DNA from 3 places in the Clostridium sp. AM42-4 genome. Region 1 is predicted to be linked to each of the others. Evidence: predicted binding sites of a transcription regulator. Region 1 holds the regulator's gene; each other region holds the start of a gene.
The links. Region 1 encodes Rex, which represses fermentation and respiration genes when NADH is low (regulators of the CRP and FNR family bind a similar motif). Its sites were predicted from a motif close to ATTGTTAANNNNTTAACAAT; they were not measured.

Region 1 (4,165 bases):
TAATGTCCAGATGGTTGGTCGGCTCATCGAGGATGAGAAAATTGGCTTCGGAAAGCATGAGCTTTGCGAGGGAAACGCGTCCGCGTTCTCCACCGCTTAGATCGGAGATACGCTTAAATACATCGTCACCGGTAAATAAAAATGCGGCAAGAATGTTGCGGATCTGGGTGTTGGTCAGATTTGGGTAAGCGTCTGAAACCTCCTCAAATACAGTCTTTTCCATATGAAGGACATGGTGTTCCTGGTCATAATAGCCGATATGTACCTTCGAGCCGAGGGTAATCGTGCCGGAATCGGCCGGAAGCAGGCCGTTGATGATCTTTAAAATAGTGGTTTTTCCGGTTCCGTTATTTCCGATGATGGCAACCCGCTCCCCACGCTTGATATCCATATCGACATGGGAGAACAGGTGAGTGCTGCCGAAGGATTTGTCCAGATCGCGAACGGTAAGGACATCGTTTCCGCTGACGATATGCGGCTCCAGGCTGATGCGCATCTCGTCCTGGATCTCTGCAGGCTTGTCCAGAACCTGGATCTTAGAGAGCATCTTTTCGCGGCTTTCAGCACGCTTGATGGACTTTTCGCGGTTGAAGGATTTTAACTTGGTAATGACCTCCTCCTGATGCCTGATCTCCTGCTGCTGGTTTAACCAGGCCTTCATCTGGGCAGCGCGGATCATGGCCTTTTTCTCGCTGTAGGCGGTGTAGTTGCCAAGGTAAACCGATGCATGCCCCATCTCGAGCTCCACGACCTTTGTGACTACGCGGTTTAAGAAATACCGGTCATGGGCAACGATGATGACTGCCCCGTTATAGTTTAAAAGATAGGTCTCCAGCCAAGCGATGGATTCCATATCCAGGTGGTTGGTCGGCTCATCGAGCAGGATGATGTCCGGGCGGGAGAGTAAGAGCTTACCAAGGGAAACACGGGTTTTCTGTCCGCCGGAAAGCGTGGAGACAGATTTGTTAAATTCATCCTCGGTAAAGCCCAGGCCCTTTAAGACGCCGGTTAACTCGCTCTGCCATGCATAGCCGTTTTCCAGCTCAAAGGTATGGCTTAAACGGCTGTATGCAGAAAGCATCTGTTCTAATTCCTCGCCGGTGGCATGCTGCATGCGGATCTCCAGATCGCGGATATCGAGCTCCATGTCGATGATGGGCTGTTTGACCTCTTTTAATTCTTCATAGATGGTACGGCTGCTGTCCAGATCCTGATGCTGGGCCAGATAACCGAGCGTTTTTCCCTTTGCCAGTACAACCTCGCCGGAATCGGCGGCAAGCTCGCCTACGATGATCTTTAGCAGGGTGGATTTCCCGGCCCCGTTGATCCCGACAATGGAGGCCTTTTCCTGGTCTTCTATATGGAAGGAAACCTCGGACAGAATCTCATCTGTACCGAATGCTTTGCTGATGTGATTACATGATAAAATCATAAATAACTCCATTTCGTTACATTTTCTACTATAAGACTTATCAAGTATAATATAGGTTTTTGGCACTTGTAAAGGGCTTTCTGTGTATTTTTTGTTCAGGAATTGTTTGAACATTGACATAGATTTCGCAAACGGTTATAATAGAATCCAATAGTTTACGTATAGGAGATGTGCAGCATGGAAAACAGAGAGATATCCAAAGCAGTTATTACAAGGCTTCCGCGGTATTACCGTTACCTCGGAGAGCTTTTGGAATCAGGTGTCGAGCGTATCTCATCCAACGAACTGAGTACCCGGATGAAGGTTACCGCTTCCCAGATCCGTCAGGACTTAAATAATTTCGGTGGGTTTGGACAGCAGGGATACGGCTACAACGTGAAATACCTGTATACAGAGATCGGAAAGATTCTTGGGATCGACCGTCAGCATAACCTGATCATCATTGGTGCCGGTAACTTGGGGCAGGCAATCGCAAATTACGCAAATTTCGAGAAGCGTGGATTTATCATCAAAGGAATGTTCGATATCAATCCAAGACTGATCGGTCTTGTGGTGCGCGGTATTGAGATCCGCGGTGTCGATGATCTGGAGCAGTTCATCAAGGATAACGATGTCCAGATGGCGGCACTGACGATCCCAAAGACAAAGGCACCGGAAATCGCAGACCGTCTGGTAAATGCCGGGATCAAGGCAATCTGGAATTTTGCCCATGTAGACTTAAATGTACCGGAAGACGTCGTTGTTGAGAACGTCCACCTTTCAGAAAGTCTCATGCGCCTGTCTTACCGGGTGTGCAGCATGCAGGACCGCAAGCTGGAAGAGGAAAAGAAAAAGGCACAGAGCGAAGCGTAACGGCAGGATCTCGTTGCTGGGCACGCACGCGTGAGCAGCAATGAAAAAGAGCCGGCAGGCAGGGATAAGGAAAGTTATCGTGCCTGCCGGCTTTTGCTGTTGCTGTTTTGGCAGCACAAAAACAGCAGTTTGGCGTGCTGCGGGCAGGTTCTGTGGCTGTTGCAAGGAGGCAGAAATAGTGGATTATGCAGTAACGGCACAGCAGATGAAGGCTGTTGACCAAAATACCATACAGGGAATCGGAATCCCGTCCATGGTCCTTATGGAGCGTGCTGCGCTTGCAGTTGCAGAGGCAGCAGTGTGCATGGCAGATGAGCGGGGGCTGGGAAAGCGTGCGCGGATCCTGGTGGCCTGCGGAACCGGGAACAATGGTGCAGACGGGGTTGCAGCAGGGCGTATCCTGCAGGGGCGCGGCTATGAAGTCCGCCTGTTCTTTGCGGGAAACCCGGAGCACGATTCGGAAGAGATGAAAGCACAAAAGCGGATCGCGCAAAAGCTGCAGCTTGTGCAGGTTACAGAGGAAACATATGAAAGTGAGCCATATGATATCATTCTGGATGCCTTGTTTGGAATCGGGCTTGGCAGGGAGATTACTGGGGCATACAGACAGGTTTTAGAAACGCTGGAGAGACTGAGGCAGAAATGGAATGCTTCCGTGATCGCGGTAGACACGCCCTCCGGGATTCATGGAAGTACCGGTGAGGTGATGGGCATTGCCTTCAGGGCCGATGTGACGGTAACCTTTGGCTACGCAAAAACCGGCCTGCTCCTTTATCCGGGAAAGCAGTATGCAGGCAGACTGACCGTTGCCGATATTGGTTTTCCGGAAATCAGCCTTCAAAAAGCGGGATGGGATGCAAAGATCCTGACCCCGGAGGATCTTAATCAGCTGCCTGTGCGCAGGCCGGATGGAAATAAGGGAACCTTTGGCAAGGTGCTGATCCTTGCAGGAAGCCGTGGAATGAGCGGGGCAGCTTATTTTTCGGCATTAGGCGCTTACCGCACAGGTGCGGGACTTGTGAAAGTCCTGACAGTGCCAGAAAACCGCCAGATCCTGCAGACACAGCTTCCAGAGGCGATCGTTTCCTGTTATGATCCTGACAATGAGGAAACCATGCAGAAAATCCTGGAGGATGCCTGTGCCTGGGCGGATGTGATCGTGGCGGGACCGGGCCTGGGGCAGGAACCATACACGGAATATCTTCTGGAGACGGTGCTTTCCGATGCCTATGTGCCGATCGTGCTCGATGCAGACGGCTTAAACTGTGTGGCATCCCATCCGTACCTGACACGTTATTTTACAGAGAATATCATCATAACGCCCCACATCGGGGAAATGAGCCGTCTGGTATCGGTTTCGGCAGCCGGTATCAAGAAGGAACCGTTAGAGCAGGCAAGAGCCTACAGCGCGCGGTATGGAACCATCTGTGTGCTGAAGGATGCGGTAACTGTCATAACCGATAAGGATGGAAATGCCTGGATCAACCAGAGTGGCTGCAGTGCCATGGCAAAGGGCGGTTCCGGTGACGTGCTTACCGGGGTGATCGCCGGCCTTTTAGCCCGCGGCATGGAATGTGCAGAGGCGGCTGCCTTTGGAGTCTATCTGCATGGCCGGGCCGGGGAATATGCGGCAGCCATGCTGGGAGACAACGGAGTATTGGCAACAGACCTTGCAAACAGCATTGGAAAAGGACCAGATCATCAGAATAGCCGGAAATAATGGAAAAACAGATAGAAATGAGGAACAAAAGGATATTATGAATCACAAGCAGTACACCCGGGTTTATGCGCCGGTAGATTTAGATGCCATTGTTTTTAATATGGAGTCCATGAGACAGAATATTGACCAGAAAACAGGGATGATCGGAGTCATCAAGACAG
Region 2 (4,165 bases), on a different contig from region 1:
TGCCGGCAGTGTTGGAAACGCTGGCAGGAAGTCCTGCCTCGCGGATGTTCTGTACCATAGCCTTGATCGGCAGATCAGAGAAGTATGCCGGGGCACCGTCCTCGTAAATCGGCAGATCGATCGGCTGGTTGCCTTCGTTATCTTTAATGCGTGCGTCATCTAAATTGATGGCAACGCGCTCCGGGGTGATGTCGTAGCGGCCGCCTGCCTGGCCGATGCAGAGTACGGCATCTGGCTTTTCTTTTGCGATGGCAGCAGCAACGGTTGCGATGGATTTGCGGAATACAGTCGGAACCTCTGCTTTTACGACCTCTACGTTATTAACGTGGGAGGATACAAGCTTTACGGCTTCCAGGGCCGGGTTTACCTTGTCTCCGCCGAAGGGATCAAATGCGGTTAAAAGAAGTTTCATAAGAAAACCCTCACTTTCTTTCTATTGTGTTTCTGTTCTGCATTTTGTGAATCTATCTTGGATCATGATTCCAAAGCGGCAGGGCAGTCAGAATGCCAGGAAATACATCAGCAGGATATGGAGCACCAGCATGGTGAGTGCCACCGGAAGCTGGGATTTGATGACCGCATATTTGCTTTTTGTTTCCAGCAGAGCTACCGGGACAATGTTAAAGTTTGCAGCCATCGGTGTCATAAGGGTTCCGCAGTAGCCTGCAGTCAGTCCCAGTGCACCAACTACCACCGGGTTTGCGCCCTGGGCGATCAGAAACGGGATACCGATACCAACGGTGATCACGGAGAAGGCTGCAAAGCCGTTGCCCATGATCATGGTGAAGAGGGCCATGGCGATACAGTAAACGGCGGTTGCTGCGAACAGGTTGCCGGCCGGGATGACTGCGCTGACACCGTGTGCGATGACATCGCCGACGCCTGCTGCGGTGAACAGGGAACCAAGTGCAGCCAGAACCTGCGGCAGGATGCCGGTGACACCGACATTGTCCACCAGGCGGGTTCCGTCGGTAACTGCGTAGGATGGCTTGGTCTTAAAGAGCAGGAGTGCTACGACCAGGGCGATCGCACCGGAAATGCCGATGGCGTTGTTTGCACCGAGAACCTTTAAGAAGGTTGCAACCAGAACTGCACTGACAGCCAGGGTAAGCGGCGGGATAAATACAGAGTAACCGATCTTGTCAGCTGCCTTGCGGGTTTCCCCGGCACTTGGAACATCGCTTTTGGAAGGAGCTACCAGCCGGAAGGCGGTGAGTGCTGCCATCAGCACCACACAGGCACCGGTGATCCAGCGCGGAAGATATGCTCCGACGATGAAGGTGAATGCCAGGATGAACCAGAACAGCGCAGTGGTATGACGCTTAGCGCAGTCCGGATCCTTTAATGCCTTAACGCCGTTGGAAACGAAGAAAAGGCCGATGATGCAGTAAAAGATTTCTGCAACGATAGTGCTTACGGTCCAGGTCATATTACTTTCCCTCCTGTTTCTTCCGGTCTGCGAACCGGCGTTTTAAGATCTGGTCAAAGATCAGGGCGTAGATCACACCTACCACCACAGAAAGTACTGCGACCGGAACAGACTGTCCGGCAATCTGAAGGGCATCGACCGGGTAGCCCTGCTCCGATAAGGTAGAGACAATGAGAAGCGTTCCAGATGAACCCATGAAGCAGTTCTGTGCGAAGAAGTTGCCGTAGTTTTCACTGCCGGCACACATGCCCTTGATCGCATCCTCGGTTTTCTCATCTAATTTGCCATATTGCACCACAGCAGCGGCCTGCGCCATTGGGTTGATGAGTGGGCGGATGAACTGCGGATGTCCGCCGATACGAAGGGAAAATGCAGAGGCGATGGTACGGATGATCTGCCAGATGGCGATCAGGCGGCCGGTTGTTGCATTCTTTAAGGATGTGATAAAGTCCACAGCCTTGTCTTTTAAGCCGTTTCGCTCACAAAGACCGATAACCGGCAGTGTGAGAATGAACAGGGTGGCAGTGCGGTTCGTGATGAATGCAGTGCCGAGTGTGTCAAGAATCTGCATCGGACTCATACCGGCTACGAGTCCAGTCGCAAGTCCGGCAACGACAACAACGGCAAGAGTATCAAGCTTTAAGATAAAGCCGACGATGACGATCAGGACACCGATCAGTTTGATAACTTCCATGAAAAAATCCTCCTTATGTTATAAGTGCTATGTGACTGTGTGGGAAGCAGGGTGCATAGCAATATTAAAATTTTAACATAAGGAAGGAAAAGTCACAATGATATTTTTCGGATGTCTGGTCTTGCTTGCATTATCAGTAAACTATGCTATAATAAGTAGTAATAAAAACCATGTAAGATAGAGTATACGCTGCTGACTGTAAATGATACGGACGGCAGCCGGGATTCGGAGGAAGAATATGAGCTATAAGATTTTTGGTGACAGCTGCCTGGATCTGACAGAGGAATTAAAAAAAGATCCGCGGTTTGAAATGATTCCCCTGACACTTCAGGTAGATGATCATATGGTGATCGACGATGAAACATTTGACCAGAAGGCATTTATTGCTATGGTGAAGGCAAGTCCAAACTGCCCGAAGACAGCCTGTCCTTCTCCGGAGGCATTCAAGAAAGCCTGTGAGTGCGATGCAGATGATGTTTATATCATTACCCTGTCCAGCCATTTGAGCGGTACTTATAACAGTGCAGTGCTTGGAAAGCAGCTTTATGAGGAAGAGCATGGAGTGGGAAGCAAGAACATTCTTGTCATCGATTCGGAATCGGCTTCAGCCGGGGAACTCAACGAGGCACTTGCAATCTGCGATATGTATGAGGAGGGTCTTGGCTTTGAGGAAATCTCAAAGCGGATCCTGGCCATGCGCGATGAGCAGCAGACGTATTTTGTCATCGATACATTAGAGCCGCTGCGCAAGAATGGGCGTCTCACCGGTCTGCAGGCATTTTTCGCGACAGCATTAAATATCAAACCGGTCATGGGGGCAGACCATGGCGTTATTATTAAACTGGATCAGGCGCGTGGCATTGCAAAAGGCCTTGCCCGTATGTGTGAGCTTGCTACAAAACGTGCCGGAAAGCCGGAAGAAAAGCGTGCGGTGATCGCCCACGTGAACTGTCCGGAGCGTGCGCTGCAGGTGAAGGCAGAGCTGGAAAAACGCGGCAATTACCGGGACATCGTGATCACAGATACAGCCGGAGTTGCAACCGTGTATGCCGGTGACGGCGGAATTGTCCTTGCAGTTGGTTAAATTCATAACAAAATAATACAATTTTTGTCTGTTATTAAAAAAATAAGAAAACAGGTCGAAGAAGCCACTGGTCTGCCGGAGCTTTTTCCCCTGTTTTTTTTCTTTTATCTCCCCCATTAAAAAAGCTGATCGTAGAAAAATGTACAAAAAGTAAGGTTATGTCTCGAAAAAAAACAATCCGGGCTGTTGCTGGTATACAATGAGCACAAAAAAACAGACGAATTTGAGAAAAAATTATATAAAACACTTGCATTTCCCTAATAATATGTTATGATGAAGTTAGCAAAAATATATTTAGCAAAAATAAAAAAAAGTAAGGAGGGGAGGCGCAGACGGACTGAAGTCTGGTTGGGGGCCGGACTCGTTGCTCAAGCTGAATATCTGTTTCTTTTGTTGCTACGGACAGAATGAACAGTCCCGTTCGTTTGTACCTCAAAAAAAGCATGAAGGAGAAAACAAAAGAAACCGGAAACGGGAACGTATTGTTTGACTTTTATGGAAAAGCACCGGAAACATCCAAGCTGATTCCGTTAAGTTTACAACACGTTCTGGCAGCAATCGTCGGTGTTATCACACCGTCCATGATCATCGCAGGGGTATGCGGTCTGACCGATGAGGAGAAGACCATGATGATCCAGGCAGCGCTTATTTTCACCGCGCTGGCGACATTTTTGCAGCTGTTTCCGCTGTTCCATAAAATTGGTGCGGCACTTCCGGTTATCATGGGTACCAGTTTTGCTTACGTACCGACTCTGACTGCCATCGGCGGTGAGTTTGGCATTGGCGCGATTATGGGCGCGCAGATTGTTGGCGGTGTTGTCGCAATCGTTTTCGCGGTCTTTGTAAAGCAGATCCGGAAACTGTTCCCGGACATCGTTACCGGTACGGTTATCTTTACCATCGGTCTTTCCCTGTATCCGACGGCAATCCGTTATATGGCAGGCGGTTCCGGACATCC
Region 3 (4,165 bases), on a different contig from region 1:
GTAATATCGATAAAGGTAGCAAGCACCACATTCTGCTCCGGTATGTATACAATATTCTGAAGCGTATCCAGCTTAAACTCTGGATAATGCACCTTTTTGCCGTGGATATTCTGGTGCGTATCGAACACCCACTGGAAATCCGACGGATCGATGAACTCGTAAAGGTACATCTGCAGTGCTTCCGCACGGGTCTTTCCAAAATATTTTTCGCCCACAGCAGAATACTCCAGAAGCTTCATATCTGCATCGACGATCAGGACCACATTCGGGGATGTCTCCATGACCAGATTCGCAAAGGACTTAGACTTCTCGTACATGAACGGGATGCACATGTCAAGCTCTGCCTTCTTCTGGTACACTGCAATGGCCTTTTCGCGGCAGGTCGGATACCCGCAGGCACCGCAGTTTAACTCATCGTCCGGACGCATCTTGCCAGTCTTTGCAAGAATATCGCGGATTTCTTCTTCGGAAGGAACCGGATCCTTTGGCGTGCGGTCCAGAAATACCTTGTGCAGGGATACTTCTTCCAGCAGCGGCTTTGTTTCCGCTTCCGGTACCGGGTCACGGGAAATCCGCTCTTCCATGTCGAGCTTCACCTTAAACCGTGAGATCGACTTATCATTTACAGTCGGCCCCTTGATGCAGCCCCCTGAGCACATGTTCATCTCAATGAAGCAGCCGGTGATCTCGCCGCGGACCATACTCTGGCACAGATCGATACAGTTGCTCTCCCCATGCACATAAAACTTGCGGTATTTGTCCTGCTTTTCCTCTGTGACCATAACCGAATTGATCACTCCACTGGTCACCGGATAGAGCCGGTTTACCCGCGGGTCCAGCCGCTCAAACGGCGTGTCCTCACAGTCTTCAATGACAATGTCTTCCTCATTCAGCCAGCGGCTGATGTCGTTGAAATTTAAAACGGCATCGACGCAGTCCGCATGGCGCGGATCTAACGCTTCCTGTTTTTTGGCAATGCAGGGACCTAAAAACACCACTTTCGTGTCGCTTCCCAGCTTCTGTTTGATCATGCGTCCATGCGCGATCATGGGAGAAACCACCGGGGCCAGATACGGAATCAGCTGCGGGTAATATTTCTCGATCAGCGCATTTACGCTTGGGCAGCAGGTACTGATGATATTTTCCATCGTCCCCTCAGAAAGCAGCCTTGCGTACTCCGCTGTCACCAGCGCAGCGCCCTCTGCGGTCTCACGCACATCGGTAAAGCCTAAACGCATGAGCGCGCAGCGCACCTGACCGATAGTATGGTATTTCAAAAGGCCCATGTAAGATGGCGCAATGGAAACAACGACCTTCTCCCCCGCCTCGATCATATCTTTTACCCTTCCAAGATCACTGACCAGTGTCTTGGCAGACTGGGGGCAGATCTGCAGACAGCGCCCGCATAAAATACAGTTGTCCGGCATGATCTCCGCACGGCCGTCCTTTACCATGATGGCTTTGACTTCGCAGTTTCGCACACACTTGTAACAGTGACGGCATTTTGTAGCTTTAAAGTCAATGATCGCCATGCTTACAGCCTCCCTAAAATTTCCTTTGCAAAGAAGTCATCGGTTGTTTCCGGCTTTAAGGAGAATAATTCCCCGTCTACCGTCACGCAGACACCATTTACACAGTTTCCGCTGCAGAATGCTCCGTTTAAATCTACCTTATCCGAAACACCATGCTCTTTTACCAGCTCCTGAAGACGCTGGATGATCTCTCTGGATCCCTTTAAGTGACATGCACTTCCAATACAGATCGTAACTCTCATAACTCAATCCTCCAAACTTGTTCGTACTGACCCATGGATTCTGGTTCACAAATCCATTAAAACATATGACTTACACGAATGCGCATAACACTCCTGTTTTCTGTGCATACTATAGGTTTATTTTCTCATATTGATACATTTTTATCAATTAGCAAATTGCATAAAATGGGAAAAATACGTGTTTTTTCTTTCATACACGGCATGGATTTCCCTTTTTCTTTTTTCCCCTGCCCGTTTCACACTTTTCAGCAGCAAAAAACCGCTTCCAAAAAAAGATAAAATTTTTTTCAAATTTTTTCAAAAAAGTGCTTGCATTATTTTTCAAAAGGTGCTATATTATTGGAGTCGCTTCGAGGCGTGGCTCAGTTTGGTAGAGCGCTGCGTTCGGGACGCAGAGGTCGCAAGTTCGAATCTTGTCGCCTCGACTCACTTCAGGTTTTACCTGAAGGAATGGCCTCATGGTCAAGCGGTTAAGACGACGCCCTCTCACGGCGTAAACTCGGGTTCGATTCCCGATGAGGTCATAGAATCAAGAATCAAAGCGAGAAAACACCAGAGCAAATGTTCTGGTGTTTTTTGTTTACTGCTCTCACTTCAAAACAAATATTCTCATACACTTCATGTATACAGCAATAAAATTTTTTCACTGAAACTTCCACTTGTGAAGATTATGAAGAGCACACAAAAAAGACGAGAGAACCTTCCATATAGGTAAAAGTTTTCTCGTCTTTTTTGTAGCTGGGCCAGCGGGATTCGAACCCTCGAGTGCAGGAGTCAAAGTCCTGTGCCTTACCGCTTGGCGATGGCCCAATCATTTATACGAATATAAACGCCTGTCTATTATATCTGATTCCAGCCAAAAAAGCAATAGCTTTGCATTCCAAATTCGGAAAATCCCCTCCCGAAACCTTCGATTCAGTTGACGTGCCCCACGGAAAGAATTATAATAGAAGAATCAGCGGCTGAGCCGCACAAAGAATAAAGGAGTCCATATCATTTATGAAACAGATCATTCTGACCGGCGACCGTCCTACCGGCCGCCTTCATGTTGGCCACTATGTTGGCTCATTAAAAGAGCGTGTCAGACTGCAGAACTCCGGCAAATTTGATGAAATCTACATCATGATCGCCGATGCGCAGGCTTTGACCGACAACGCAGAACACCCGGAGAAAGTCCGCGACAACATCATCCAGGTTGCGCTTGACTACCTGGCTTGCGGTCTGGATCCGGAGAAATCCACTATTTTCATCCAGTCCATGGTTCCACAGCTGACCGAGCTGAGCTTCTATTACATGAACCTGGTTACCGTTTCCCGCCTTCAGAGAAACCCAACCGTAAAATCCGAAATCAAAATGCGTAATTTCGAGGCAAGCATCCCGGTCGGCTTCTTCACCTACCCGATCAGCCAGGCTGCAGACATCACCGCATTCAAGGCAACCTCCGTACCGGCTGGCGAAGACCAGATGCCGATGATCGAGCAGTGCCGCGAGATCGTGCACAAATTCAACTCTGTATACGGTGAGACTCTGGTTGAGCCGCAGATCATCCTTCCGCAGAACCAGGCATGCCTGCGTCTGCCAGGTATCGATGGCAAGGCAAAAATGAGTAAATCCCTCGGAAACTGCATCTACTTATCCGATGAGCCAGAGGATATCCGCAAAAAGATCATGTCCATGTTCACCGACCCGAACCACCTTCGTGTGGAAGATCCGGGACAGGTTGAGGGCAACCCGGTATTTATCTACCTCGATGCATTCTGCCGTCCGGAGCATTTCGCAGAGTTCCTGCCGGATTACAACAACCTGGACGAGCTGAAAGACCACTACCGCCGCGGCGGCCTTGGCGATGTCAAGGTCAAGAAGTTCTTAAACAATGTGATCCAGGCTGAGCTGGCTCCGATCCGTGAGCGCAGAAAAGACTGGGAGCAGCGTCTTCCGGATGTTTACGACATTCTGGCAGAGGGCAGCAAGCGTGCAGAGGCAACTGCTGCAAAGACTCTGGCCGATGTACGCCACTCCATGAAGATCGATTACTTCGAGAATGGAACATTGAGCAAATAATCCGTGAAATAAGACTGGCAGGGTTCTGCAGCACAAAATGCCACAAGACCCTGCCAGATACACAAAAGGCCCTGAAGAACAGGGCTTTTTTGTTGCACAAATACGCAAAAAGCTCTGTTTTCCAGAGCTTTTTTGTTATGCGGGCAACAGGACTTGAACCTGCACGTCGGTGACACCAGAACCTAAATCTGGCGCGTCTGCCAATTCCGCCATGCCCGCGGATATGAAATTGTCTGCCTCAAACTGCTGCAGTCTTCCTGATATAATCAACTCTTTCAGGACTTCTTCACCGCACTTTGAGCAAATATCAGATTGTAAAAAATCCTTACG

Region 2: a site for Rex is predicted at 2,184-2,203, ahead of DW922_RS04820 (DUF969 domain-containing protein). Genes of this name have one in related genera too.
Region 3: a site for Rex is predicted at 1,904-1,923, ahead of DW922_RS00140 (NAD(P)H-dependent oxidoreductase subunit E). Genes of this name have one in related genera too.

Annotation. Positions count from the first base shown of each region.
Region 1 is NZ_QUIK01000003.1:102,333-106,497, forward strand. Features, by position in the region: gene abc-f (ribosomal protection-like ABC-F family protein) at 1-1,432, opposite strand, end outside; gene DW922_RS03290 (redox-sensing transcriptional repressor Rex) at 1,610-2,284, shown strand; gene DW922_RS03295 (NAD(P)H-hydrate dehydratase) at 2,463-4,004, shown strand; gene alr (alanine racemase) at 4,042-4,165, shown strand, end outside.
Region 2 is NZ_QUIK01000004.1:150,554-154,718, reverse strand. Features, by position in the region: gene pcp (pyroglutamyl-peptidase I) at 1-412, opposite strand, end outside; gene DW922_RS04825 (DUF979 domain-containing protein) at 500-1,429, opposite strand; gene DW922_RS04820 (DUF969 domain-containing protein) at 1,431-2,114, opposite strand; gene DW922_RS04815 (DegV family protein) at 2,362-3,207, shown strand; gene DW922_RS04810 (solute carrier family 23 protein) at 3,651-4,165, shown strand, end outside.
Region 3 is NZ_QUIK01000001.1:27,556-31,720, forward strand. Features, by position in the region: gene DW922_RS00135 ([Fe-Fe] hydrogenase large subunit C-terminal domain-containing protein) at 1-1,532, opposite strand, end outside; gene DW922_RS00140 (NAD(P)H-dependent oxidoreductase subunit E) at 1,535-1,774, opposite strand; tRNA gene DW922_RS00145 (tRNA-Pro) at 2,126-2,199, shown strand; tRNA gene DW922_RS00150 (tRNA-Glu) at 2,227-2,298, shown strand; tRNA gene DW922_RS00155 (tRNA-Gln) at 2,513-2,584, opposite strand; gene trpS (tryptophan--tRNA ligase) at 2,774-3,835, shown strand; tRNA gene DW922_RS00165 (tRNA-Leu) at 3,974-4,054, opposite strand.